Regions from separate parts of the Pseudomonas sp. NFX1 genome, predicted to be linked through region 4. Evidence: riboswitches for the same ligand, from Rfam matches in the RefSeq annotation. Region 4 holds a riboswitch; each other region holds the start of a gene.
What was found. Region 4 has a riboswitch for cobalamin ahead of DJ563_RS07225 (CbtB domain-containing protein). Riboswitches for the same ligand answer to the same signal wherever they lie in the genome.

Region 1: it holds a riboswitch for cobalamin, as region 4 does, so the genes downstream of both, DJ563_RS03640 (ABC transporter substrate-binding protein) here and DJ563_RS07225 (CbtB domain-containing protein) in region 4, are expected to answer to the same signal.
Region 2: it holds a riboswitch for cobalamin, as region 4 does, so the genes downstream of both, DJ563_RS09720 (TonB-dependent receptor) here and DJ563_RS07225 (CbtB domain-containing protein) in region 4, are expected to answer to the same signal.
Region 3: it holds a riboswitch for cobalamin, as region 4 does, so the genes downstream of both, cobW (cobalamin biosynthesis protein CobW) here and DJ563_RS07225 (CbtB domain-containing protein) in region 4, are expected to answer to the same signal.

Annotation. Positions count from the first base shown of each region.
Region 1 covers NZ_CP169366.1:821,855-828,904, forward strand. Annotated here, with positions in the region: gene DJ563_RS03625 (pseudoazurin) at 1-102, opposite strand, end outside; gene DJ563_RS03630 (ABC transporter ATP-binding protein) at 120-908, opposite strand; gene DJ563_RS03635 (FecCD family ABC transporter permease) at 905-1,921, opposite strand; gene DJ563_RS03640 (ABC transporter substrate-binding protein) at 1,921-2,931, opposite strand; cobalamin riboswitch at 3,059-3,251, opposite strand; gene DJ563_RS03645 (DUF1624 domain-containing protein) at 3,280-4,446, opposite strand; gene DJ563_RS03650 (outer membrane beta-barrel protein) at 4,707-5,453, shown strand; gene DJ563_RS03655 (GNAT family N-acetyltransferase) at 5,523-6,092, opposite strand; gene DJ563_RS03660 (carboxymuconolactone decarboxylase family protein) at 6,169-6,513, opposite strand; gene lpxO (lipid A hydroxylase LpxO) at 6,727-7,050, opposite strand, start outside.
Region 2 covers NZ_CP169366.1:2,225,077-2,232,126, forward strand. Annotated here, with positions in the region: gene DJ563_RS09700 (alpha/beta fold hydrolase) at 1-541, shown strand, start outside; gene DJ563_RS09705 (FecCD family ABC transporter permease) at 562-1,581, opposite strand; gene DJ563_RS09710 (ABC transporter substrate-binding protein) at 1,578-2,546, opposite strand; gene DJ563_RS09715 (ABC transporter ATP-binding protein) at 2,543-3,328, opposite strand; gene DJ563_RS09720 (TonB-dependent receptor) at 3,375-5,513, opposite strand; cobalamin riboswitch at 5,622-5,828, opposite strand; gene DJ563_RS09725 (cation:proton antiporter) at 5,954-7,050, shown strand, end outside.
Region 3 covers NZ_CP169366.1:1,813,732-1,820,781, forward strand. Annotated here, with positions in the region: gene cobN (cobaltochelatase subunit CobN) at 1-2,602, opposite strand, end outside; gene cobW (cobalamin biosynthesis protein CobW) at 2,606-3,673, opposite strand; cobalamin riboswitch at 3,773-3,985, opposite strand; gene DJ563_RS07845 (glyoxalase superfamily protein) at 4,097-4,474, shown strand; gene DJ563_RS07850 (hypothetical protein) at 4,471-4,830, shown strand; gene DJ563_RS07855 (ATP-binding cassette domain-containing protein) at 5,000-6,577, shown strand; gene DJ563_RS07860 (branched-chain amino acid aminotransferase) at 6,714-7,050, shown strand, end outside.
Region 4 covers NZ_CP169366.1:1,671,823-1,678,872, forward strand. Annotated here, with positions in the region: gene DJ563_RS07210 (flavin monoamine oxidase family protein) at 1-1,274, shown strand, start outside; gene DJ563_RS07215 (RidA family protein) at 1,295-1,789, shown strand; gene DJ563_RS07220 (TonB-dependent receptor plug domain-containing protein) at 1,823-4,234, shown strand; cobalamin riboswitch at 4,291-4,512, shown strand; gene DJ563_RS07225 (CbtB domain-containing protein) at 4,610-4,795, shown strand; gene DJ563_RS07230 (CbtA family protein) at 4,805-5,497, shown strand; gene DJ563_RS07235 (cobalamin biosynthesis protein) at 5,515-5,907, shown strand; gene cobM (precorrin-4 C(11)-methyltransferase) at 5,939-6,691, shown strand; gene DJ563_RS07245 (DUF1272 domain-containing protein) at 6,758-7,000, shown strand.

The DNA.
Region 1 (7,050 bases), 850 kb from region 4:
CTGGGTGCCACGGTTGAGCATCTTCACTTCGTGCACCTCTGCCAGCACGGCAGGGGCAAACAGGGTGCTGGCGAGCAGCAGGGCGACAGGGCGCAACAGCATGGTGGGAACTTCCTGGTTCAGGGGGCGCGAAAACGCAGAATGCGCGCGCCGTCGAAGGGGTCGGTGAGGTAGTGCGCGTGCACGCCGAAGGTACTCAGCAGGCGCTCGGGGGTGAGCACGTCGAGCGGCTTGCCCAGGGCGACCAGGCGGCCTTGGTCGAGCACCGCGACGCGGTCGCAGGTCAGCGCCTGGTTGAGGTCGTGCAGGGCTACCAAGGTGGTGACCGGCAGCGCCTGGACCTGTTGCAGCAGGCTCAACTGGTGCTGGATGTCCAGGTGGTTGGTTGGCTCGTCGAGCAATAGCACCTGCGGGCGTTGGGCCAGGGCGCGGGCAATGTGCACGCGCTGGCGTTCGCCACCTGAAAGCGAATGCCACAGGCGCGTGCGCAGGTGCAGGGCGTCAAGGTCGGCCAAGGCCTGCTCGACGATGGCACGGTCCTGGCTAGCGAACGGCGCCAGGGCCGACAGCCAGGGGGTACGGCCCAGGGCTACCGCGTCGTATACGCTGATCGCATCAGCTGTGTCCGCCTGCTGCTCGACCAGTGCCAGGGCCTGGGCAATGCGCCGGCGTGGCAGCTGCGCCAGCGGCTCACCCAGCAGGTCGACACGGCCACTGCCAGGCTTGCGCAAGCCCGCCAGCAGTTTTAGCAGGGACGATTTGCCAGAGCCGTTAGGGCCGACGATGGCCAGCGTTTCGCCCTGGATAGCGGCCAGCTCGATGTCGCGCAGCACGCTACTGCCGCCCAGCTGCAAGCCCAGGCCCTGACAGGCAAGCGGGGCGATCTGCAGGTTGGCCATGACGGTCATGGGCGCCCCCGTCGGCTGACCAGTATCAGCGCGAACACCGGTGCGCCGATCAGCGCGGTGACCACGCCCACCGGGATCACCTGGCCTGTGATCAGCGTGCGCGACAGGATATCCGCAGTGATCAGAAACAATGCCCCACCCAGTGCGCTGGCCGGCAGCAGGCGGCTATGCCCGGGGCCGAGCAGCAAGCGCAGGGCGTGGGGGATCACCAGCCCGACAAAACCGATGGCGCCGACGATGGACACCATCACTGCGGTCACCAGCGCGGCGCAACTGATCAACAGCAATTGGGTACGCCGCACCGGGATCCCCAGTGACGCCGCCGAATCGGTGCCGAAGGTGAAGGCATCCAGTGCGCGGCGATGCCACAGGCACACCACCAGCCCGAACAGCGCCACCGGCAATGCCAGCCACACCGACGGCCAGCGCACGCCGCTGAGGTTGCCCAGCAGCCAGAACAGAATGCCGCGTGCCTGTTCGGCGGTGGCCGACTTGGTGATGAGAAAGGCGGTAAGGGCGGTGAACAGCTGCGAGCCGGCAATGCCGGCAAGGATCACCTGAGCATTGTTGTTGCTTGGCCCGGCAGCGCGGGCCAGCACCAGCACCAGCGCGAACGCCGCCAGCGCGCCGATGAAGGCACCGCCAGACATGCTCAGGGCCACGCTGCCCAGCCCCAGCAGGCCGACCAGCACCGCGCCGGTCGAGGCGCCAGCGGACAACCCCAGCAGGTAGGGTTCGGCCAGCGGGTTGCGCAGCAGCGCCTGCAGGATCACCCCGCACGTGGCCAGCCCGGCGCCGCAGGCGGCTGCCACCAGGGTGCGGGTCAGGCGGTAGTTCCAGACGATCCCGGCGTCGATCGGGTCGACCGGGTAACCGGCCTGCCACAGGTGATTGGCCAGCACCTGGTAGACCACGCTAGGCGCCAGGTCGCTCTCGCCGATCGCGGTACCGGCCAGCAGCGCGGCGCACAGGGCTGCCAAGGCCAGGACGCTGTAAGGCAACAAGCGGCTCATCACTGTGCCGCTTTACCGCTGGCGAACGCCGCAGACAGGGTCTGCAAGCCTCGGAACAGGCGGATGCCGGCCTGCATGGCGTCGGCGTCGAGGACGATGATGCGGTCGTGCTTCACCGCGTCCATGTTGCGGGTTACCGGGTCGTTGCGCAGGAATTCGAGTTTTTTCTGGTAGTCGTCTGCCGGGAAGCGGCGGCGGTCCATGCGGGCGATGATCAGCCAGGTCGGGTTGGCCTTGGCCAGGGTTTCCCAGCCCACGGTCGGCCATTCTTCGGTGGACTCGACCACGTTGCGTACGCCCAGGGTGCGCAGCATGAAGTCGGCGACGCCTTGGCGGCCAGCCACATAGGGGTCGATATCCAGGTCGGCGCTGGAGAACCAGAACAGCGCCGAGGTGTTGGACAGGTCCTTGCCGGCCAGTTGCGCCTTGGCGCTGTCCAGGCGGCCCATGAGGTCGGCGTTCAGCGCCGCACCGCGGTCCTGCACGTCGAAGATCTCGGCCAGCTGGCTGACGCTTTTATAGATGCTGTCGACCTGGAATGCCTGCAGGCGGGTGCCATCGGCACCCACCAGGTTGTCCTTGCCTTCGCAGTCCGACGGCAACAGGTAGGTCGGGATCTTCAACTCGTCGAACTGTTCACGGGTACCCACCACGCCTTGTGCGCCGACCATCCACTCGAATTGCACTGCCACCAACTGCGGACGCTTGCCTACCACAGCCTCGAAGCTCGGGTCGTTGTCGGCCAGGCGCTCGACCCTGTCGTTCATGGCCTTGAACTCGGGCAGCACGTTGTTGAACCACAGCGACGTGCCCGCCAGCGTGTGGCCCAGGCCCAGTGCATAGAGGATTTCGGTGCCGGCCTGGCCGATGGTGACCGCACGCTCGGGGGCGTGGGCGAAGGTCTGTGGCATGCCGCAGTTGTCGACCGTGAGCGGGTAGTGGGTGGCAGCGGCCTGGGCCAGGCCGGTGAGGCCGAGGCCAGCGATCAGGGCGGCAATACGGGGCAGCATGGTGGGCGATCTCCTATCGAATGGTTCACGGCATGAACGCACGGACAGGCATCGCCGATGCCCCTTGCGCAGGGCAGGGGGCAGCACCCGCAAACGGGTGGAGATGGCCATCCCGGACACCCCGCCGGTTGGTGGATTTTCGCCGGCAGGTCTCCTGACTGGTGCGTCATGGCCCGGCTCCAGCCTTCCCGGATTGATCCAGTGGCATCGATGGAGCAGGCTCGGCACCTACAGTTGCGGGGGCAGTTCCGTTTGGCCCGGTGACGGGCCTGGGATTCCCTATTGATTCCGTGGTGGAAACCGGCGGCCCGCATGGTAGACCATCAGGCAGCCGGGTGAAAACGCTTTTCAGAAGTACTTCAGCAAGGTGATGTCACGCCGCCGTGCCTTCAAACGGGCGAACCCGCGTACCGGCAGGTACAGCGACACGGCCAGCAACGCGGCACTCAGCCACACCGCGGTGATGCCGTCGAAGCCGAAATAATCACCCTGGTTGTGGCCGAACAGGGCGACGCAGGCCAGGTACAACAGCTTCAGCACATACAGGTGCAGCAGGTAGAAAAACATCGGTGCTGCGCCGTACACCGCAAGGGCGCTGATCCAGCGCGCCTGGCCGACGCGCTCGAAGCCGCGCAACAGCAGCAGGCCGCAGCCTAGCGTGAGGGCGAGGAACAGCAAGCTGGGCGGGTACTTGGTGATGTTGAAGAAGCTCATCAGCGTCTGCGTCAACGTCGGGTACCCGCTCCAGGGCGCTTCGCCATAGCCGTTGAGCATGCGCAGCACGATAAAGCCGAGCAGCGCGATCGCCCCGGCCAGCAACAGCCGGTGTTGGCGTTGACCTGCGTCGCTGTTGCGGGCGAACCAGGGGCCGAGGCCGTAGCCCAGGGCGATCACGCCGATCCAGGGCAGCACGGGGTACGAGGTGCGCAGGCGCAGGTTGTCGGAAAACGCCAGCCAGCCGCGGTCATGCAGGATCGCCCACGGCACGTGCATGGCCGATTCTGCGCCGAAGTGCAGGTGGTCGAGCAGGTTGTGGCCGCCGACGATGATTGCACCCAGGGCGATCAGCGCAGCACGTGGCAACCACACCAGCAGCGACAGCGCGATCATGCTCACGCCGATGGCCCAGATCACTTGCAGGTAGACCACGCTGGGGGGCAGCTGGAAGGTCCAGGCGAAGTTGACCAAGGTGAACTCCAGCACCACCAGAAACAGCCCGCGCTTGAACAGGAAGGCGCAGACGTCGCTGCGGCCCTGATACTTCTCGCCATACAACCAGGCCGACAAGCCAGTCAGCAGGACGAACACCGGCGCACACAGGTGGGCCAGGGTGCGGCTGAAGAACAGCGATGGGTCGGTGGCGTCGATGGCCATCGGGTCGCTGACCTGGCTATGCAGGAAAAAGGTCTCGCGGACGTGGTCCAGGAGCATGAACAGGATCACCAGGCCACGCAGGGCATCGATGCTCTGCAGGCGCTGGGTGAGGAGAGTGGGGGTTGCGCTGGCGCTGGTCATGAGGGGTCGCTGGTAGGAATGGAGTGTTGTTATGAAATGTTATCTTATATCTTTATTCGGGTTTCCGGCAATGACGGTTTAGGTTGAATTCAGCCGTGCACCCCACCAACTACCTTGCGCGTCAATTTCTGGCGCCCCAGAAATACCCTTTAAAAACATCACATTGCGCGTTCTAACTGATTTCTTTTCGAACTTTCTCGACAGCGTGTGTCTCGAACCGATCGTTCATCATTTATTCACAAGTCATGGAGACTCCACGCATGTCCGCTCGTCATCTGCTGCGTCACACCTGCCTGCTCGCCTTGATCGCATCGCCCCTGGCGGCCACCGCCGCGCCCAGTACCGACCCCCTGTTCACCTTCGGCCTGCTGGGTGCCTACGACAAATTCAAGTTCGAAGGGGGAAGCGAAACCGACAAGGAGCACCTGGGCCAGGGCGGTGTGTTCGCTACCTTCGGCAACAAGATGACCGCCGAATCCGGCTTCATCTATCAGGTCGGCGCCGAGGCCAAGTACGGCAAGAAGAACGACAACAAACTCAAGGAAGCCCAGGCCGATCTCGACCTCGGCTGGCGTGCGGCGCTGGATGCCCGCAACTTCGTCGACGTGACCGTGGGCGGTGGTTACAGCTGGTCGCGCTTCGAGCCCGAAATCAACGACCTGGATACCAAACTCACGGTCAAATCGCCCTTCGCCAAGGCCGCGCTGGGCTACAACCACCAGTTCGACGCCTCGACCCTGCGAGTGGAAGTGGGGGCACGGCATACCCTCGATGGCCGGGCGCGCCTGAAGGTGGATGATTTTGGCAGTGACAGCGTGGACCTCAAGGACCGCACCAACCCTTATGCCGAGGTAACGCTGCTGATGAACCAGCAGGGCGGTATGCCGGTGCAGGCCGGGGTCTACTACACCCGCACTGAATACAAGCTCGATGGCGACTCGCCTGTGGCGGACAACACCAAGCTCAAGCGTGACGAGTTTGGTTTCAAGGTCGGCTTGGCGTTCTAAGCCGCGATTGGCCAACGCCGTGGGGTGTGTAGGAGCCGCGCAAGCGTGCTCCTACCGCCGGGTTGACGGTTAACGCCCGCGCCGCCGGGACACCCGGGCCTCGATATTCTTGCGCCCGATCAGCAAGGCGGGTTTTTCCACCACGGGCTCATCCGCCAGCCACTTGTACATCACCAGGCAATCCACCAGGCCCAGGCGGGCGTGGCGGAATGCCTTGGGCAGGCGGCCGACGGTGTCGAAGCCAAGCTTGTGCCACAGCGCCACGGCCACTTCGTTGCTGGCCACGACCGAATTGAACTGCAACGCAAGAAACCCTTCCTGACGCGCCAGCTTCTGCGAATGCTCGCACATGGCACGGGCCACGCCACGGCCGCGTGCGGCCTCGCACACCATGTAGCCACAGTTGCCCACATGGGCACCGGGGCCGGCGGCATTGGCTTTGAGGTAGTACGAGCCCAGCAGCTCACCGGCGTCCTCCAGCACCCACGTATGCAGGGGTAGCTCCAGCCATAAGTGCCGGGCCTGTTCGAAGCTCAAGGCGGGGTCGAAGGCGTAGGTTTCGCGGGCCTGGACAATGGCCTGGAAGGTGGGCCAGAAGCGCTCGAAGTCCTCAAGCGTCATGGGGCGGATGTGGCTCATGGTGGATCCTGCAATGGCTGGCCGCCAAGTCTGGGTGGCGCGGCGCCATCGCGCAAGGGCGATGCGCCGCGTGGGCTCAGCCGGTGGCCTTGCCGACTGCATCCATGGCGCGTGCCGAGTAGACCAGTGCGGCCCCGGCATTCATCGCCACGGCCACACCGAGGGCCTCGGCGATCTCTTCGCGGCTGGCGCCGTGTTTCACCGCTTGCTGCGAGTGCACGGCGATGCAGCCGTCGCAGCGGGTGGTCACGGCCACCGCCAGGGAGATCAGCTCTCGGGTCTTGGCGTCCAGGTGGTTGGTCTTGGCGCCCGCACCGCTGGCGGTCATGTAGCCGGCCACGGTGTCGGGGGACAACTGCTTGAGGTCGCCGATGCCGGCCATCAACTGCTTACGGTAGGCGTCCCAGTCCATCATGCTCATCGTCTTCACCTTGGGAGGGATTGCGAGTGGAGCTTTCAGGCTAGTCGATGTTAGGGATGCCTGTGTGCTGTCTGTGTAGGAGCGGCCTTGCGTCGCGAATGGGCTGCGTAGCGGCCCCTGTATTTCAGCGTCACTGCAAGTACCCAGGGGCCGCTACGCAGCCCGTTCGCGACGCAAGGCCGCTCCTACAACGACAGCACCCACGCCGAAGCGTCAGATGTAGATAAACACCAGTACCAGCGCTGCGACCACCGCCCACTTCTCCAGGTAGTAGCGCATGCGGTTGCGCTTTTTCAGCGCCTTGCCGCGCTCGCGGATCTTGTAGATGCGGGTGAACAGCCGGTTGATGCCGCCGGTCTTGTCGTTGGCATCGTTGGGCGCGGCAGCGGCAGCCATGACGTTGCGGCTGAACCAACGGTTGAATGCGGTTGCCCAGCGGTACTTGAGCGGGCGCTCGACATCGCAGAACAGGATGATGCGGTTGTGCTCGGTGGTGTTGGCGGCGTAGTGGATGTAGGTTTCATCGAAGATCACCCC
Region 2 (7,050 bases), 550 kb from region 4:
CTCACTGGGTGGCGAGGTGGCGCTGATGCTCGGTGCGCGTCATCCCGACCAGGTCGCACGCCTGATGATCGTCGATGCCCTGCCCTTCTACACCCTGCTGATGGACCCCGCCGCCACTCGCGAAACTGCCGCACCGCATGCAGCGGCGTTCCGTGATGCGCTGCTGGCGTCACCGCCGGCGCAAACCGAGGCCATGCAGCGCGCCTCCATAGCCCGCCTGGCAAAAAGCGAAGCGGCCAGGCCTGCACTGCTTGCGGCGGCGCTAGGCTCGGACCGGCAGACCACGGCGGATGCCACGTATGAACTGATGACCACCGACCTGCGCCCTGAGCTCGGGCGCATCCAGGTGCCGGTAGAGGTCGTCTATGCCTACGACCCCCTCTACGGCATACCGGCTGCCAACGTCGAGGCGACTTTCCGCAACGCCTACGCCACCACCCCACACATCAGCTTCAAGCGCATTGACGACAGCTTCCACTTCGTCATGCTCGACCAGCCGCAGGCGTTCGCCACCGCAGTCACCGATTTTCTGCAACCGTAGCGGTCGCTTGCCGCAGCCGTTCAGCGCTTGAGCAGGGCAATGAAAAACAACCCGCCAAGCGCTGCGGTGGCAATGCCGATGGGCAGGTCTTGCGGGGCGATCAAAGTGCGTGCAGCCACATCCACCCAAATCAGAAAAATCGCCCCCAGCAGTGCACTCACCGGCATCAGCCGGCGGTTTTCCGCACCCACCAGCGCCCGCGCCATGTGCGGCACCATCAGGCCGACGAAGCCGATGGCGCCCGACAGCGATACCAGTACGCCGGTCAGCAGCGAGGTGCAGGTGAACACCTGCAGGCGCAGGCGTCGGCCGTTGAAACCCAGGCTCAGCGCCGTCTGCTCACCACTCATCAGCGCATTCAAGCCACGCCCCAGCACTTGCAGTGTGACCAGCCCCAGCACCACGCACAGTGCCGGCAGCCAGATGACATGCCAGCGCGCCGCGCCCAGGCCACCCAGCATCCAGAACACCACCGAAGCGGCGGCATGCTGATCGCCCGTGTACAACAGCAGGTTGACCACCGCCATCAGCACAAACGACACGGCGACGCCCGCCAACAGCAGGCGGTCGCTGTCCATACGGCCATTGCGCCGGGCCACGCCAATCACCAGCAACATACTCGCTGCCGCGCCCATGAACGCCGCCAGTGGCAAGCTGAAGACCCCAATGAACTCGCCCAGGTAGAGCATCACCAGCACTGCCCCCAGCGCCGCCCCCGAGCTGACACCCAACAGGTGCGGGTCTGCCAGGGGGTTGCGGGTCACGGCTTGCAGCGCGCTGCCGACCAGCGCCAGGCCGGCACCCACCAAAGCCCCCAGCAACACCCGGGGCGCGCGGATCAGCCAGACGATATGGGCCTGGCTCTGGCTCCACTCACCCGGCATGTCGATGCCCAGTTGCTGGCCGACAATACCGGCAACCTTGGCCAACGGCACCGACGCGGGGCCAAAGGCAAGGGCGATCAGGCACGACAGCAGCAACACCACGCTCAGCAGCACGATCAGCCACCGGTACGCCGCAGTGCTGTGCCCGACCCTCATCGGGCAGCACCTTGGAACAACGGGGGATGCAATGCATCGGCAAGTTTTTCGATGGCCACTGCGTTCTCCACGGACGGCGTCACCTCCAGGTAAGTCAGCACAATGAAGCGCTGATCACGAATCGCCCGCACGTCTTTCAACGCAGGTTGGCGCAGCAGGAAGTCGCGCTTCTGCTGCCAGGTGCTGGGGCCGTAGTCGACGATCAGAATGACCTCCGGGTCGCGCTCCACCACGCTTTCCCAGTTCACCTCGGTCCAGCTGGCGGCCACATCGTCCATCACGTTGCGCCCGCCGGCGGCTTCGATCAGGGCCTGGGGCACGCCAAGCCTTCCCGAGGTGGTCGGGCGGTCTTCGCCACTGTCATAAAGGAACACCCGTGGCATGTACTGCGCCTGCCCGACCCGATGCTGCACTTCACCGATACGCGCGCGCATGCTGGCGATCACGCGGTCGGCCTGGGGCTCGACCGAGAATATCCGCCCCAGGTTGCCCAGGTCGCGGTAGACATCGTCCAGGCTGGCCCGCTGCTGGGCCATGACCCACGAGCACGACTCGCTCAGCTCGTACACCGGGATGGCAAAAGGCGCGAGGGTGCTGGGGGTCACCGGGCCGCCAACCTGCATGCCGTAGTTCCAGCCGGCAAAAAACAGATCGGCTTCAGCCGCCAGCAAGGTTTCGATGGCCGGGTAGCGGCTGGCCAGCTGCGGCACGCCCTGCAGTGCCGTGTCCAGCCACGGGTCGCGATGCTTGCGGGCGCTGAAACCGGTGTAGCCGACGATGCGCTCGCGCAGCCCCAGGTGCAGCAGCATTGCGCTCATGTTCACATCGTGCACCACCACCCGCTGCGGTGCCTGGCTGAACGTCACGTCGCGGTCACAGCTGCGCACGCTCAAGGGGTAGTCGCTGGCCGCGGCAGGCAGCGCGGTCAGGATCGACAGCAAGCCGATCAGGTAGCGAAGGGTCATGGTCGTGTGATCCAGGTAATACGTGGGTAAGGGTGCAGGGGGTGGCGGTCGACCAGCGCCTCGACACCGAAGACCTGCCTGAGCAGGCCGGGGGTCAGCACCGCTTGCGGCGTGCCGCTGGCGACAAGGCGCCCGCCGTCGATGACGTACAGCCGATCACAGAACGCGGCCGCCAGGTTAAGGTCGTGAAAGCTGGCCAGAATGCTCAGGCCCAGGCTGCGCAGGTGCTGGAGCAGCTCCAGCTGGTAGCGTGGGTCCAGGTGGTTGGTCGGCTCATCGAGCATCAGCAACTGCGGTGCCTGCACCAAGGCCCGGGCCAGCAGCACGCGCTGTTTCTCGCCCCCGGACAGGCTGGCAAACGCCCGCTCGCGCTGCTCGGCAAGGCCCACCTGCGCAAGTGCCTGCGCTACGTGCCGGGCATCCTCGGCACTGTCGCCATCGAACAGGCCCTTGTGCGGCGCGCGGCCCATGGCAACCACCTCGGCAACGCTCAAGCCGAACTCATCGGGGAACTCCTGCAGCACCACCGCGATGCGTTGTGCGCACCAACGCGCGCTGCGCTGCCAGATGTCATCCGCGCCAAGGCTCACCCGGCCTAGGTCAGGTGGGTTGGCGCGGTAGGCGCAGCGCAGCAGGCTGGTCTTGCCGCTGCCATTGGGACCGATCAGGCCGACGAACTCGCCCTGCCCCACGTGCAGGTCCACGCCTTGCAACAGCGGGCGCGGTGCCCGCCCCCGTTCCTGCGGGGCCCAGGCGAGGGCCTCGATGTGCAGTTGCGTCATGGGCATCACCTCCAGGAGGCACCGGCCAAAGACCGGTGCGACAGGCTCAGAAGCTGTAGTCAGCCGTGACGAAGAATGAGCGCGGCTCACCCAGGTACCACTGCCGGCCGTTGTTACCGGTGGTGATGGCGTACTGGCGATCGAACAGGTTGTTCAACTGCAGGCCCAGGGTCAGGTCCGGTTGCACGTGCCAGTCGACAGTGGCGTCGACCACGGTGTAGCTGGGCACCTGAACGGTATTGGCGTTGTCGGCGTAACGGCTGTCGACATAACGCGCCCCGGCACCGGCACTGAAGCGTTGGCCGAAGTCCTTGCTCAACCACAGGTTGGCGGAACGGCGTGGCACCTCGGTGGGCTGGTTGCCGGAATAGTCGTCGGTACCATTGGTAAATTCGTCATACTCTGCCCGCACCCAGGCGGCGTTGGCGGACAGCTGCACGTCGTAGGGCAGGCGCAGTTCGAGGGTGGCTTCGATACCGTCCGACGACTGCTGGCCGACCTGCTGTTGCAGCGTCGGGTTGAGCGGGTCGGTGCTCAGCAGCTTTTTCTTGACGATGTGGTACGCCGCCAAGGTCCACTCCCCTCGCCCCTCGGGCAGCATCTGCTTGATGCCCACTTCGGTTTGCTTGGCGGTGCTCAGGTCCCACTGCTGCTGAGCGGCGTCGAGGGTCAGCAGGTCGCTTACGCCTTCGGTACTGGTGGCGTACTGGCCGTAGACCGACAGGTCTTCGGTAACCGCGAACACCAGCCCGGCGCGCCAGTTGTTGCCGGACAAGCTGCGGTCGGTGCGGGTATCGGTATCCAGGTCGTCGCTGTGCAAGTGCACCTGGTCGCGGCGCACACCGGTGATCAGCGACAGGCGCTCGGTCAACTGCGTGCGGTTCTCGGCGAACAGCGAAAACTGCTTGGCCTGGTTGGCTTCGCGCGAGCGGAAGGGGTCGTTGCTGATGTATTCGCCGCCCCCCGAACCCGACAACGGCACCGTATCGGTCAGGGTGTTGCCGAAGTCGTGTTTGCGCACGAAGCGGATCGTGTTGTAGTCGGCGCCCACCACGGTCTGGCTGTCCAGGCCGAACAGCGAGTGTTGCAAGGTGAACGACTGGCGGTCACCGAGCTGTTCCTGGGTCTGCTTGATGCTGATGAAGCTGCTGCGGCGCACCTGGTCACCTGGCAACCAGGTGTAGGTCTCGGCGTTGCGCCAGCGACGCTGGGCCTTGAGGAAGTACAACTGGTTGCTGGCGGTCAGGTTGTCGTTGATCACCCAGTCGGTCACCAGGCGCGTGGACTGGTCGTTGTAATGCAGCTCGGCGTTGTCGACGTTGTAATTGTGATCGCGCAGCGACTCGCGGTAGTGCCCACCCACCAACGGCGTACCCATGTATTGCTGCGGGTTCTGGTCACCGTAGTCGTGGCTGAGGGTGAAGCTCAGCTCATCACTGGGCTGCCAGCGCAGCGAGCCGCTGATGGCGAGGCTCTGCGAGTCGCCGCGGTCGACCCAGCCGTTGCTGGCCTGTTTGTTCAGGTTCAGGCGATAGCTCAAGGTATCGGTCAGCGAACCACCGCTGTCCAGGGCCATCTGCCGGCGGTCATCCGAGCCGTAGCCCAGGCGCAGGTGGTTGCGGATTTCACCCTCGAACGGCTTCTTCGGCACCACGTTGATCACCGCGCCGGTGGCGCCCTCCCCGTACAGCACCGATGCCGGGCCGCGCAGCACATCGATGCGCTCTACCGACCAGGTGTCCACCGGGAAGGTCACCGTGCCGGCGCCTACGTACAGCCGGGTGCCGTCGTACAGCTGCATGGTCGAACTGTGCCCGGTAAAGCCACGGGCCGACAGCGCCGTGCCGCCGTTGCCGGGGGTGCCGATGAAGGTGATGCCGGGCGAACGGGTAACCGCGTCCTGAACCGTTGCGTTGTTGCGCTTGAGGATTTGCTCGGCACTGATGCTGGTCACGCTGGCGGGTGTTTCCAGCGGCGTCAGGCCAAGCCGCGAGCCACTGGTGCCTGGGGTATGCAGGTCGGGCTGCGGGTTGCGCTCGGCCGTGCCGGTAATGTCCGTGGCCGGCAGCGCCAGGGCGTTGTCCGCCTCGGCGGCGTGGGCTGCAACGCTAAGGAAAACACAGGGCACCAGGCTTGCATGCAGCAGCGGGCCTGGCAAAGAACTGAACAGCGAATAACGGGACATGTCGTTCCACTTGAAGCAGGAATGAAAGAATCCCGGGGGAACAACGCAAAGGGGCATCGCAGGCGCGCACGCCTACGGAAACCGGCCTGCGCCCGCCCACCGCGGGTTTGCCAAACGATGCTTCAGGCCGGTCTCCGGGCTCGCGAGGGGCATGAAGCATTCACCTTCCCATGCCGTGGCACAGTGGTGTGTTGAATGCTTCGCTCGCATACCGTTGCGGGGGCAGCGCCGGACTGATCATCGCTCGATGACGAACCGGCTTCCCGTTTCACCCCATGCACGGCGGCAGGGGGCACCTGAAACAGGCGCGCAGATGACCATCAAAATGCCGCTACGTCAACCGCCCTGTACAGCGCAAAGGCGCTGCTACGCGACAGCAACGGCTAGACTGACTGTCTGTACCCGCGTCACAACCCGACTCGCTGGAGGCACCTGCGCACATGAGTTTCATTGTCTGGGTGGCCATGCTCGGCGCCGTCTTGCTGCTGCTGGCGCTGACTTCCTCTTACCTGCGCTGGATCCCTGTCACCACCTCGGTGGTGTGCCTGGGGCTGGGCGTAGGCCTTGGCCCGGGCGGCCTCGGGCTGCTGCAACTCGACCTGCCCCAGGCCAGCGGCTGGATGGAGCACCTGACCGAGGTCGCTGTGTTGTTTTCCCTGTTCGTCAGCGGCCTCAAGCTGCGCCTGCCGCTGAGCAGCCGCAGTTGGCGGGTGGCCTTCTTCCTGGCCGGGCCCGTGATGCTGGCCTGCATCGCGGGGGTCAGTCTGGTGCTGCACTACGGCCTGCACCTGGGCTGGGGGGTGTCGGTGCTGATTGGCGCCATCCTGGCCCCGACCGACCCGGTGCTGGCCACGCTGGTACAGGTCAACGACGCGCAGGACTACGACCGGGTGCGCTTCAGCCTGTCGGGCGAAGCGGGGCTCAACGATGGCATCGCCTTTCCGTTCGTGATCCTCGGCCTGCTGCTGGTGCAGGGCGCCGAAGGCAGCCAGTGGCTTACCGACTGGCTGTTGCAGGACGTGCTGTGGGCGGTACCCGCAGGCTTGCTCAGTGGCTACTGGATGGGGCGCGGCCTTGGGCACTTGAGCCTGTACCTGCGCACCCAGCATGCCGACAGCACGCTTTCGCCCAACGACTACCTGGCACTGGCGCTGATTGCCATGGCTTATGTGGTCGCCGACCTGATCCATGGCTATGGCTTTCTCGCGGTATTCGCGGCGGGGCTCGGCCTGCGACAGGCCGAGGTGCACACCAGCCCCACCCCGCAAGCGCCCGCCGAGCACCTTGTACAGCCCGTCGTCGGTCACCAGCATGTCGCCCCGGAGCATGCGGTGAAAGGGGATATCGCCGCACTGGAAGACACACAGGTCGCAGCGGGCATCATGCTCGGCGACATGCTCTCGTTCGGCGGGCTGGTGGAGCGGGCGATGGAGGTCTTTCTGGTGACGTTGCTCGGGGTCGTGTTGATCGAGCACTGGGACTGGCGAGCCCTGGTCGTCGGCGCGGCGCTGTTCGTGATCATTCGGCCACTGAGCAC
Region 3 (7,050 bases), 140 kb from region 4:
GGTTACGCACATCCACGGTATAGAAGTTGCGACCGGTGGGCAGCACGTCCAGGCGCCCGCGGCTTGGCGCGCCACTGGGGCCCGCCGGGACGAAGCGGCCAGCCAGGGCCGCCAGCAGGCCGTCGATTTCTGCCGCGCCACAGGCATCCAGGCTCGGCGCCACCGTTGCACACAGCGCTTGCACCACTTCGTGCACCGGTTGCCATTCGCTCACTGCAGGCAGTGCCGAAGCTCCGTCCAGTGCCTGCTCAATCACCTGCAGGGCCAGCAGTTCAAGGCGCTCACGGGTATCACCGCAGGTGCGCCATGGCGCGTCGCTCACTGCCTGCAAAAGCGCTGGGCACAGGCCCTGCCAAGGCTGTCCGAGGTCACAATCGAGTGGGTCGAAGCCGGGCACCAGGGCCTTGGCCAGTGTGCGCAACAGGCTGGCATTGCCACCCCGGCCGTCGCCGCGCTCCACGCGCAGCAACGCCAGCAAGGTGTCCAGGCGCAGCCTACCTTCAGGTGACTGGCCAAACACATGCAAACCATCGCGGATCTGCGATTCCTTGAGGTCGCACAGGTAAGTGTCCAGGCGCGGCAGCCATACGGCGGCATCGTCCAGCTGGCCTTCCAGTTGCAGTTCGCGATCGATGTGGTTGGCCTTGACCAGTTCCAGGATGTCGCGCTGCAGCTCGCGGGCCCGCCGCGGGTCGAGCAACTGCGCCTCATAGAATTCGTCGGCCAGTTGCTCCAGGTGACGCAGCGGGCCGTAGGTTTCGGCGCGCGTCAACGGCGGCATCAGGTGATCGATGATGACCGCCTGGGTGCGGCGCTTGGCCTGCGCGCCCTCCCCGGGGTCGTTGACGATGAACGGGTAGATGTTCGGCAACGGGCCAAGCAGCGCGTCTGGCCAGCATTGCGCCGACAGGCCGACCCCTTTGCCGGGCAGCCACTCCAGATTGCCGTGCTTGCCAACATGAATGACCGCATCGGCAGCAAAGGCATGGCGCAGCCAGAAATGAAACGCCAGGTACCCGTGTGGCGGCACCAGATCGGGGTCGTGGTACACCGCACTTTGATCAACCTGGTAGCCGCGTGCCGGCTGGATACCGACGAAGGTCTGGCCGAAGCGCAGGCCTGCCACCATCAGCCGCCCACTGCGGTACATGGGGTCGTGTTCCGGCGCGCCCCAACGCTCCAGCACCGCTTGGCGATTGGCCTCCGGCAGGCGGGAAAACGCTGCCTGATAGTCATCCAGGCTCAGGCTCTGCGCGCAGGGGCGCTGGTCCAGATGGTCGAGGTCGTTGGTCACGCCGCCCAGCAACTGGTGGATCAATTGGGTGCCCGTGCCCGGCAGGTCGGCCAGCGGATACCCTTCGCCCTGCAGCGCCTTGAGGATGTTCAACGCAGCCGCCGGCGTGTCCAGCCCCACACCGTTGCCGATGCGGCCGTCGCGGGTCGGGTAGTTGGCCAGCACCAGGGCCACGCGCTTCTGGCCATTGGGCAAGCGGGCCAGCGCTACCCAGCGCCGGGCCAGTTCAGCGACGAAGTCCATGCGCTCGGGATGGGCGCGGTAGCAGACCACGTCGGACTGGCTGCGCTCGCTGCGCCAGGCCATGTCCTTGAAGCTGACCGGGCGCGTGATGATGCGCCCGTCCAGCTCCGGCAAGGCAATGTGCATGGCCAGGTCGCGCGCGCCCAGGCCTTGCTCGCTGGTTTCCCAGGTGGGTTGGTTGTCTTGCGCGCAAATAGCCTGCAGTACCGGGATATCGCGGCGGAACGGGCGCAGGTTGGGGCGCTCAGGGCTGGACAAGGCAAACCCCGTGGTATTGATCAACACCTCGGCACCGACCTCGTCCAGCCAGGCTTCGACCTGTTCCAGGCAGGCGATTTCCTTGAGGCTGGCGACGGCGATCGGCAAAGGGTTGACCCCGGCCGCCAGCAAGCGCTCGCAGAATACGTCGATGAATGCGGTATTGGCCGCCTGCAGGTGAGAGCGGTAGAACAGCAGCGGTGCCACCGGGTGTTCCGGGTGCCACTGCGCATACCAGTCTTCAAGCGCTGCACTGCCCTTGGCCGGGTGGTACACCGAGGTGCGCGGCAAGGGCTGCGGCTCGTCCCAGCCATAATCGCGGCCCAGCCACTGGTTGGCCAGGCAGTTGAAGAGGTTGATGGCGTTGGCCTTGCCGCCCTGGCGCAGGTAGTGCCAGAGGCGCTCGGCCTGCTCGCCGGTCACCGTGCCCAGGCCGGTCAGCTCCGGGTCCGGGCGGTCGTCGCCCGGCACCAGGATCAGTTGCACGCCCTGGGCCGCCAGTGCGACCAGTTGCTCTACGCCATAGCGCCAGTAGCCAACGCCACCGTGCAGCGACACGAGGATGACCTTGGCATGGCGCAGCACCTGGTCGACATACAGGTCGACCGAGGCATGGTTCTGCACCTGCATCGGGTTGGCCAGGCGCAAACTGGGGAAGTCGTCAGGCAATTGCTCGGCCGTGTCGGCGAGCAATGCCAGGTGTGAATCACCGCTGCAGAGGATCACCAGATCGGCGGGGCTCTGGCCGAGGTCGGCGATGCTGTCATCCGGCACGAAGCCGCCGGGCTGGGTCCGCAGCAGGTGCATGGGTCAGGCGCCCAGTGCTTGGCGCAGACGCGCTTCGAGTTGCGCAGCGTCAAGCTCTTGACCGATCAGTACCAAGCGCGTGATACGCGGCTCGTCGGCGCGCCAAGCGCGGTCGAAGTGCTTGTCGAAACGGGTACCCACGCCCTGCACCAGCAGGCGCATTGGCTTGCCCGGGATGGCGGCAAAGCCTTTGGCGCGGAGAATGCCGAACTCGACCACCAGTTGGGTCAGGGCATCGAGCAACAGGCTTTCGTCAGCCTCGGGCAGGTCGATGGAGATAGAATCAAAGGCGTCGTGGTCATGATCGTCGTGGTCGTCGCCATCGTGGTGCGAATCATGGTGAGTACGGCGGCCATCGATGTGCGCCTCGGACTCGGCGCCCACCCCCAGCAGCACTTCCAGCGGCAGGCGACCGCTGCTGGCCTCGACCACCTTGACGGCGGGCGGCAGCTCTTCAGCCACTTCGGCACGGACCTTGGCCAGGCCTTCGGCGTCGATCAGGTCGGCCTTGTTCAGCACCACCAGGTCGGCACTGGCCAACTGGTCGGCGAACAGTTCGTGCAGCGGCGACTCGTGGTCCAGGTTAGGGTCGAGTTTGCGCTGTGCATCCACCTGGTCCGGGTAGGCGGCAAAGGTACCGGCCGCCACGGCCGGGCTGTCGACCACGGTGATCACCGCGTCGACGGTGCAGGCGTTGCGGATTTCCGGCCACTGGAAGGCCTGTACCAACGGCTTGGGCAAAGCCAGGCCACTGGTTTCGATGAGGATGTGGTCGAGGTCACCACGGCGCGCGACCAATTCGCGCATTACCGGGAAGAATTCTTCCTGTACGGTACAGCACAGGCAGCCATTGGCCAGTTCGTAAACGCGGCCGCTGGCTTCTTCTTCGGTGCAGCCGATGCTGCACTGCTTGAGAATTTCGCCGTCGATGCCCAGCTCGCCGAATTCGTTGACGATCACCGCGATACGGCGGCCCTGGGCGTTGTCGAGCATATGGCGCAGCAAGGTGGTCTTGCCCGAGCCGAGGAAGCCGGTAACGATGGTGACGGGGAGTTTGGCCAGTGTTTTCATGTCGCGGTGCCCTTGGCAGATGGCGCGGGCATGCAGGACGACAGCCACGGGCCAGGTCGGCCGGGCTTGTTCGCCACCGGATCACCCCGCCCGGTTGAAAGTCGAAAGCGCTTCGAGGCAGGTCTCCTGGCTCGCACCATGCCTGCTGCTCGGTAAAGAGCAAGGCGGGCCGGATGACGCCTTCCCGCGCGCTTGCGCAGTGGCTGTGTCGATCCTTTGTCGGTGCTTACAGTTGCGGGGGCAGCCGCGGCATGTACCGCGTTCCCGTCTTAGCTTCGGCCTGGCCGAAGAACCTCGAACAGGCAAGGCTACGCAGTGGCCGGCAGGTGGTCAACCATTGCCGTCGGCCCGGCAGCCAGAGACGCGCAGGCGACCGCCTAACTGCGCTACAGTGGCACCTTTGCCAACGGTCAAGGACGCCTTATGCCGCTCGCCGCCGCCATCCCGGTACTGCGTATTTTTTCGGTCGACAAGGCCAAAGAGTTCTACCTCGATTTTCTCGGTTTCAGCCTCGACTGGGAGCACCGCTTCAGCCCGGACTTGCCCCTGTACGCGCAAATTCATCGCGACGGGCTGATACTGCACCTGACCGAGCACCATGGAGACGCTACCCCTGGTTCAACCGTATTTGCCCGTATTGACGACCTGCGCGCCCTCGAAGGCGAACTGCAGGCCAAACGCTACGGCTACGCCCGCCCTGAGGCCGAAAGGCTGGACTGGGGCCTGCAGATGCAGGTGTACGACCCGTTCGGCAACCGCCTGCGTTTTTGCCAGCAAATAGATAATGAGGCCGCCCAATGAAGGCTATGGGTAAGCGCGAGGTGGCACGCGTGGAGCGTGAACTGGTAGTTTGCCTGACGGAGGCCTGCGAAACGGCCAAGGCAGAAATCGTCGGGTTCACCTGGCTCACCCACCGCCTCGACCCCGACAACTTTCCCGCAAGCTTGCGCATCACCTGGGTTTTCCAGCGCGAGGCAGACAAAGCTGCAGCGCTGGCTGGGGTGGCCAAGGCGCGCATGCTGGCGCTGACCTGTCAGGCGCTGGATGAAGTAGGGATACGCTTGGATCATCCGGCCTGGCATGTGCGTTTTGACAGTGAAGAGGCCTGTAGCCGCAGCCACAACGGTGACTGGAACAAGCGCCTGCAAGTGCACTGAGGCCTATCGGCGGACGGCGCTTTACCTGCCTTCACCGGTTCGATACGATCCGTCTTCCATTCCTGCGAGGTGTTCGTCCAATGCGCCATTGATGCCGCCGTCTTTTCGACGGCCAGCCTTCAGCCTCCGGTTTGCTCCGGAGATGTCGCGGCATTGAGTGGAGTTGTGCATGACGAATACGTCGATCCTGACGCTGGATAGCGTCTCCTTGGCTTTGCCTGATGGCAGGCTGCTGTTTTCCAATCTCAACGAATCGTTCGATCAGCGCCGTACGGGGCTGGTTGGGCGCAATGGCGTGGGTAAAAGCCTGCTCGGACAGTTACTGGCAGGTCAGCGCGAACCCACAAGCGGGCGCTGCCTTCGCCAGGGTCGCATTCACCACCTGCATCAACAGGTCATCCAGCAAAGCGCCACGGTAGCCGACCTTGCCCAGGCAGGCACGGTGATCGCGGCGTTGAAGCGTATTGAACAAGGCAGCGTCGACCCCGTCGATTACGACACGGTGGGTGAACGCTGGGATATTCGCGAGCAACTCCAGGTGCACCTTGACCGACAGGGCCTTGGCCAACTCGACTGGCGCCAACCTGCCCGCAGCCTCAGCGGTGGCCAGGCCATGCGCGTGGCCTTGATCGGTGCCTGGCTCAGCGACGCCGACTATTTGATTCTCGACGAACCGAGCAATCATCTGGACACCGAAGCCCGCGCACAGTTGCTGAGCATGATCCAGGCTTGGGACCGCGGCTTGCTGGTTATCAGCCACGACCGCGGCCTGCTTCAGCACATGGCGCGTATCGTCGAGCTGTCCAGCCTCGGCTTGCAGGCATTTGGAGGCAATTTCAACCTTTATGTCACGCAAAAAGCCAAGCAGACAGAAGTGGCCCAGCAGCAACTTGCGCGGCTCAAACTGGAGCGCAAACGTCACGCCCACCAGTTACAGCGCCAGCGCGAAGACCTTGAGCGCCACCAGGCGCGTGCCGGGCGGCAGGCCAAGCATGCAAACCAGGCGAAAATTCTGCTGGATCGCCAGCATGAGCGCAGCCAGGCCACGGCTGGCAAACAACGACGCGACCATCGGGATGCCTTGCAGGCCCTGCAGGGCCAAGTCCGTGATGCAGCCTGCGAGGTTGAACAGAGCAGCACCATCATCCTGCACACACCGACGCCTCAACGCCACCCAGGCAGGGAAGTACTGGCGGTGCATCAGCTGCGCCTGCCGCACGGCAACCGCAAACACTTGTGCCTGCGGCTGTGTCTGGGCCAGCGTGTAGGCCTGGTCGGCGCCAACGGCACTGGCAAGTCCACCCTGCTGCAAGTGCTCAACGGCACGCTAGCCGTGCCGTCCGACACCGTCCACGTTAGCGGCGAAGTGGCTTTACTCGACCAGCACTGCAGCGTGCTACCGGGGCAAACCACCGTGCTCGACCACTTGCGACAGGCCAACCCGACGCTGGCACAGAGTGATTTGCGTTGTCGGCTGGCGCAACTGGGCCTCGATGCGGGACGCATCGAGCTGCCCAGCGCCCTGCTCAGTGGCGGTGAACGGCTGAAGGCCTCACTGGCCGCTGTGCTGTACCGCGAGCGGCCGCTAGACCTGCTGTTGCTGGATGAGCCCAGCAACCACCTGGACCTTCCGTCACTGGAGGCGTTGGAATGCATGCTTCGGGGTTTTCAGGGGGCGCTGGTGGTGGTTTCCCATGATGCAGTACTGCTCGAACGGCTCGCGCTGGATGATTACTGGCAGCTTTAGAGCCAGCAACCCCGCATCAGCGGCCAGCAATTCGTGACTGGCCGTTCCCGATCCGCGACGGATGTATTATCGTGGCGTGGTGCGCATATAACAGCAGCCCGAGCAATCGGGCATCTGCAAGACAATCGAGGGTGTCATGAGTAACGAGAGCATTAATTGGGACAAGCTGGGCTTCGACTACATCAAGACCGACAAGCGCTACCTGTCCGTATGGCGCAATGGCGAGTGGGACAAGGGCACCCTGACCGAAGACAACGTACTGCACATCAGTGAAGGCTCCACTGCCCTGCACTACGGCCAGCAGTGCTTCGAAGGCCTCAAGGCCTACCGCTGCAAGGACGGCTCGATCAACCTGTTCCGCCCAGACCAGAACGCCGCGCGCATGCAGCGCAGCTGCGCTCGCCTGCTGATGCCGCACGTGCCGACCGATGTGTTCATCGAGGCCTGCAAGCAAGTGGTCAAGGCCAACGAGC
Region 4 (7,050 bases):
ACGACGGCACCCGCCAAACCGTCGAGTTCGACCAGGGCCTGTTCTTCAACGCCGGTGCCGCACGCCTGCCCAGCCACCACCTGACCATCCTCGGTTATTGCCGCGAGCTGGGCGTCGAGTTGCAGGTGCTGGTCAACAGCAGCCGCAACGCACTGGCCCAGCCAGACCTCAGCCGCCCACCCCTGCTGTTGCGCCAGGCCGTCAACGATACTCGCGGCCATTTCAGCGAGCTGCTGGCCCGCAGCGTCAGCCGCAACAGCCTCGACCAGGAGCTCAGCGCCCCGCAGCGCAAGGCCCTGCTGGACTTCCTCAAGGTCTACGGCGACCTCGACACCGAGCAGCACTACCGCGGTTCGGTACGCTCGGGCTATACCCGCTTCGCCGGTGCCGGCGACCAGACCCCGATCCAACGCCAGCCAGTCCCCCTCGATCAACTGCTGGACAACAACCTGCTGTTGCCCCTGGTGTTCGACGAGATCCCCGAGTTCTCGTCCACCATGTTCCAGCCCGTCGGCGGCATGGACCAGATCCCCAAGGCGTTCTACCGGCAGGTCAAGGACAGCGTGCAACTGGGTGCCGAAGTGCTCAGCGTGCAGACCGGGGAACAAGGCAGCCGTGTGCTCTGGCGCGACCGCAAGAGTGGCCGGCAGCATGTCGAAACGGCCGACTATGCCATCGTCACCCTGCCCTTGCCGCTGCTGGCGCGCCTGGACACCAACTTCAGCGCCGAATACCGCAAGGCAATCGGCCTGGCCCAGGGTGACAAGGCCAACAAGGTGGCCTGGCAGTCGCCGCGCTTCTGGGAAACAGACTTCCAGATCTATGGCGGCCTTTCCTACATCAACCATGAGGCCCGCACCCTGTGGTACCCCAGCGACCGCCTCAACAGCGAGCAGGGTGTACTGGTCGCCACCTACAACACCGGTGAGGTTGCGCAGCAGTTTGCGGGCAAAGGCCTGCAGGCGCAGATCGCTTCTTCGCGCCAGGCGGTCGAGTCGCTGCACCCGGGCCACAGCCATAAGCTCGGCCGCCCGCTGGCGATCAACTGGTCGAAGATCCCGTTCAGTGAAAGCCCCTGGATCGTCCACGACGAGGTCGCCCAGCCGGGGTACGACATCCTCAACCAGCCGCAGGGCCGCACCTGGCTGGCCAGCGATGCCCTGGCCCATGGCGGCGTTGGCATCTGGCAGAACAGCGCTGCCGAATCCGCACGCCGGGTGGTCGGCCTGATCGCCCGCCACGCCAGCCAGACCGCGCGCGGCGTTGCCGCCTGACTCTAGAAGGAACCCAGACCATGCCACGTTTGCATTTGCTCGCCGGAGTGCTCATGACCCTGACCCTCAACGCCCAGGCCGACGGCATCAAGCGCATTGACCCGCCAGGCTCGAACTTCCCCATCTCACAGCTGGTGACCGTACCGGCCGGCAGCCAGCTGACGTTCGTCAGCGGCACCCTGCCCGACATCGCCGACCCCAAGGCAGCCAAGGGCAGCATTGCCGCGTTCGGCAACACCGAGACCCAGACCCGTTCGGTACTCGGCAAGCTGCACACGGCCCTGCGCAGCCAAGGGCTGGGCCTGGGCGACATCGTGCAGTTGCGGGTGTTTCTGGTTGGCGACCCCGACAAGGGCGGCAACCTCGACTTTGCCGGCTTGCAGGCGGCGTATAGCGAGTTCTTCGCCACTGCCGAGCAACCCCGCAAGCCTACGCGTACCGCGATCCAGGTAGTGGCCCTGCCGTTGCCCGGTGCCCTGGTGGAAATCGAAGCAATCGCGGCCAAGGCGCCCTGAGTGCGCCATGCCGTCAGCCAAGGAATTTCGTGCATGAAGCAACCTTTGACCACTGCCTCGCTGCTCCCCGTCGCCCTGCTCGCCGGGCTTAACACCGCAACCGCCATGGCCAGCGAACCCGCCACCTCGGCACTGGGCACGGTGATCGTCACCGGCAACCGCAGCGCAGAAAAGCGCACCGTCACTACCAGCCCGGTACCCATCGATGTGATCAGTGCCAAGCAGCTGCAAGAAACCGGCAAACCCGGCCTGATGGAAGCGTTGAGCGCCACTGTGCCGTCCCTGACCCTGCCGGAAAAAACCGGCTGGGACGCCAGCGGCATGGCTCGCGCACCCAGCCTGCGTGGCCTCAATGCCGCCCAGGTACTGGTGTTGGTAAACGGCAAACGCCGCCACACCAGCGCGACCCTGAACATCAGCGGCATCAACGCCGGTGCTGCACCCAGTGACCTGGACCTGATTCCGATCAGCGCGATCGACCACGTCGAGGTGCTGCGCGATGGCGCCGCCGCCCAGTATGGCTCCGACGCAATCGCTGGGGTGATCAACGTGATCCTCAAGGCCGATGCCAGCGGTACGGCAGTGACCACCGCCGGGCAAGGCTACGACGGCAAGAAGCAAACCGTGCAGCAAAGCCTGAACAAGGGGTTCGAGATTGGCCGCGACGGCATCCTGCAGCTTGCCCTGGATGCGCGCAGCCAGAACGACGATAACAAGGCCAGTGCCAACGGCTACAGCCAGGCAGAAGCGCTCGACCGGGCCGGCAAGGTCACCTACGGCGGCTACGGCACGCCCAAGATCAACCTGCTGACCCTGGGCTACAACGCCGAACTACCGGTCAACGACGACCTCACTCTGTACTCGTTCAGCACCTGGTCGTACCGCAAAGCCGAACAAGGCCAGAACTTTCGCCTGCCCAGCATCGTCAACACCATCACCACCGGCCCCAATGGCTACCCGGCAGGCTACACCCCCACCTGGTACATCGAAGAGCACGATTACCAGGCGGCGATCGGGGCCAGGGGCCTGGTCAGCGAGTGGGACTGGGACCTGTCCAGTACCTATGGCCGCAACGAAGCCGAACAAGGCACCTGGAACAACCAGAACCCGTCCCTGGGCGAAGCCACGCCCAACCACTTCGAGTCCGGCACGTGGGTTGCCTCGCAACTGACCAGCAACCTCGACCTGCACCGTACATACGACATCGGCCTGAACAACCCCCTGGACCTGTCCTGGGGGCTGGAGCAGCGCCGCGATACTTACCAGGTCCAGGCCGGCGACTGGGCCAGTTGGGCCGATGGGGGTTATTGCGTCAGCCCCGGCAATTGCGCCGCCTCCGGCGCACAGGTCACCAACGGCATCTCACCAGCCGAGGCCAGCAGCGCCAGCCGCAACAGCTATGCAGGCTACCTGGATGTCGGCTTCAACCCGCTGGCGCAGTGGTACTGGGGCGCCGCAGTGCGGTACGAACACTACGATCGCGGCATCGGCGCCACGCGCAGTGGCAAGCTGACCACACGCTACGAACTCACCCCCGCGCTGGCCCTGCGCGCCACGGTCAGCAACGGCTTCCGTGCCCCTTCTTTGGCCAACAGCCTGTTCAGTGCCCGCTCGACCACCTATGGCGTGGTGAACGGGGTGTATCAGTCCATCAACTACGGCGTGCTGCCCGTGGACAGCGCAGCCGCACAAGCCCTGGGCGCCGAAGCGCTGAAACCGGAGAAATCCACCCACTACAGCCTCGGCCTGACCTGGCAGCCCAGCGAGCGCCTGGCGTTCACCGCCGATGCGTACCTGATCAACGTGCGTGACCGCATCACCCTCACCGGCACCCTGCTCGGCCCGGAGGTGACCGACACGCTGCTGGCCAGTGGCATCGACTCGACGTCCGGCGGGCGCTACTTCACCAACGGCGCCGACACCCGCACCAAAGGCCTGGACCTGGTGGGCAGCTACGACCAGGACCTGGGCGGCGCTGGCTCGCTGAAATGGACGGCAGCGTTCAACTGGAACGACACCGAGATCCTCGACTACAAGGAAAGCGTGAACATCCTGGGCACGCCGTATGAGCTGATGAACCGCGAGGCGCGCAATTTCCTGACCGACGTTCAGCCGCACACCAAGCTGATTCTCGGTGCCAACTGGCGCTGGGAGCGCTACCGCGTCAACCTCGGGCTGACCCGTTATGGTTCATGGCGCGAGGTGAATGACGCCAACGACCGCTCGCTGGACCGGGAATACAAGGCGCGCTGGATCACCGACCTGGACCTGGGCTACCAGCTGACCAAGGACCTTGAACTGGCCATTGGCGCGCGCAACCTGTTCGACGTGTACCCGGAACGCCAGGCGCCCAGCAGCAAGACCATGGTCAAAGGCTACGGGGCCTATTCGCCTTACGGGTTTACCGGTGGCTACTACTTCGGCCGGGTCACTTACAACTTCTGAAATACTTTTCGCACGCGAACCGCTGTGCAATTGACGGAAAACCTGCCTCGTGGTCTCCTAATGCCTCGCGTTCAGGTGCCCCTTCAGGGGTGAAACGGGAAACCGGTGCGTCACAGGCCCTCGACCAGGGCCGGATAAACCCGGTGCTGCCCCCGCAACGGTAAGCGAGCGAAGCGTCTAGACCACTGTGCCGCATTACCTGGCATGGGAAGGGGCGCTTTTCAGGAGCGCTGCTCCTCCTCGTTAGCCCGGAGACCGGCCTGGCGTTCATGAACAACACCCCGCGGTGGGCGGGCGCTGTCGCATTCCCCTGGGCGGATCACGTTCGGGGCTGCCGCGCTTGCCCGTTGCCCACAAAAAGCAGAGGAACGCGTCATGCCCGTCACCAGCGCCAAACACAGCATTGCCACCCCCGTTACCCTCAGTCAGCGTGTCGTCATCGCCGTCGGCGCCAGCCTGCTCGGCCTGTGCCTGGTCTACTTTGCCGGCTTCTCGCACATCGAGGCCGTGCACAACGCGGCCCACGACACCCGTCACAGCGCTGCCTTCCCCTGCCACTGAGTACGCCCCATGATCACGCGCATCGCCCGTACTGCGGGCTTCAGCGGGCTGCTTGCAGCCTTGCTGCTGACCCTGCTGCAAAGCTTCTGGGTTGCTCCTTTGATCCTTGAGGCGGAAACCTACGAGTCTGCAGCCCCTGCTGCCGAGCATCACGCACACGGCGCCGAAGGGGCCGCAGCCCATGAACACAGCGACGAAGCCTGGTCGCCCGAAGATGGCTGGCAGCGCATCCTGTCCACCACCGGCGGCAACCTTGTTGTCGCGGTCGGCTTCGCCTTGATACTCGCCGCCTTGTACAGCCTGCGTGAGCCCAAGCGCGCAGCGACAGGGGCGCTGTGGGGCCTGGCGGGCTTCGCCGTGTTCTGCCTGGCCCCTACCCTGGGCCTGCCACCGGAGCTGCCGGGCACCGCGGCCGCTGACCTGGGGCAACGTCAGGCCTGGTGGATCGGTACCGCAAGTGCCACCGCGTTGGGCCTGGCCCTGCTGGTGTTCGCCCGCCACTGGCTGGTGAAGGCGCTGGGCGCCGTGTTGCTGGTGCTGCCGCATGTCATTGGCGCACCGCAACCTGAAGTTCATCAGAGCCTCGCACCCGAGGCCCTGGAAGCGCAGTTCAAGATCGCCTCCTGGCTGACCAACGCGGCCTTCTGGGTGGCCTTGGGGCTGCTCAGCGCGTGGCTGTTCCGCCGCTCCAGCCGGGCTTGATGGCGTTCGACACCTCGGTGCCGACACTGTACGCCGGCTTCGGCTGCCGCCGGGGCTGCCCGGCGGACACCCTCGAAACCCTGCTGCGCCAGGCCCTGGACCACCACGGCCTGGCACTGCCAGCGCTACGCGGTATCGCCAGCATTGCCTTGAAGGCCGACGAACCTGGCCTGCAGCAACTCGCCACGCGCCTCGGCGTGCCGTTGCTGCTGTACGATGCCAGGCAACTTGCCTCCTACGAACTGCTGCTCAGCCATCGCTCGGCCATTGCCCACGCACACAGCGGTTGCTGGGGTGTAGCAGAGAGCGCGGCGCTGGCCATGGCCAGACAGCACCTCGGCGCTGCCAGGCTGCTGGTTACCCGCCAGGTGTACGGGCCGGCTACCCTCGCCCTGGCCTGCGGGCGATAATTGCGCCAACCATTCATTGCAAGGATTTTCCATGACGGTCTACTTCATCGGCGCCGGCCCCGGCGACCCGGAACTGATCACGGTCAAGGGCCAGCGCCTGATCCGCCAGTGCCCGGTGATCATCTATGCCGGCTCCCTGGTGCCCGCTGCCGTACTCGATGGCCACCAGGCCGAGACCGTGATCAACAGCGCCGAGCTGCACCTGGAGCAGATCATCAGCGCGATGCGCACGGCACACGCACACGGCCAGGACGTGGCCCGGGTGCACAGCGGCGACCCGAGCCTGTATGGCGCGATCGGCGAGCAGATCCGCTACCTGCGTGAGCTGGGCATCGACTACCAGATCATTCCGGGTGTCACCGCCACCGCCGCCAGCGCGGCGTTGCTGGGCTGCGAGCTGACCTTGCCGCAGGTCTCGCAAACGGTGATTCTGACCCGCTTCGGCGACAGCTCGCCGATGCCGCCCGGCGAGCAACTGGCCGATCTGGCGCGCCATGGCAGCACCTTGGCCATCCACCTGGGCGTGAAACACCTGCCGCGGATCGTCAGCGAGCTGTTACCCCACTATGGCCAACAGTGCCCGGTTGCCGTGGTCCATCGCGCCACCTGGCCGGACCAGGACTGGGTGCGTGGCACCCTGGAAGACATCGTCGAGCGCGTTGCACTCAAGGGTTTTCGCCGTACCGCGCTGATCCTCGTCGGCCATGTGCTGGGCGATACGCCGTTCGCCGAATCGGCCCTGTACCGGGCCGGGCACGCACACCTCTATCGCCCCGGCGACTGAGCATTGCCAGCCTTGGCACTGGCGTAGCAGACTCAACGCTCCCGCCTGCAAACAGGAGCCATGCCAATGCTGGAACTTCGACCCAACTGCGAGTGTTGCAACGCCGACCTGCCGGGGGATAGCCCGGACGCGTTGATCTGCTCGTTCGAATGCACGTTCTGCCGAACCTGTGCCGACACTCGCCTGCACGGGCGCTGCCCCAACTGCGCCGGCCAGTTGCTGGCACGCCCGACACGGGTCGGCCAAGCGCTGGCCAACAACCCTGCCTCGACCCTGCGCGTAGTCAAACCCCACCCCGCTTGCGCCTGACAGCCCTGCGCAAATAGGCATCGTCACGCCACGCTGGCGGTGCTTATCCC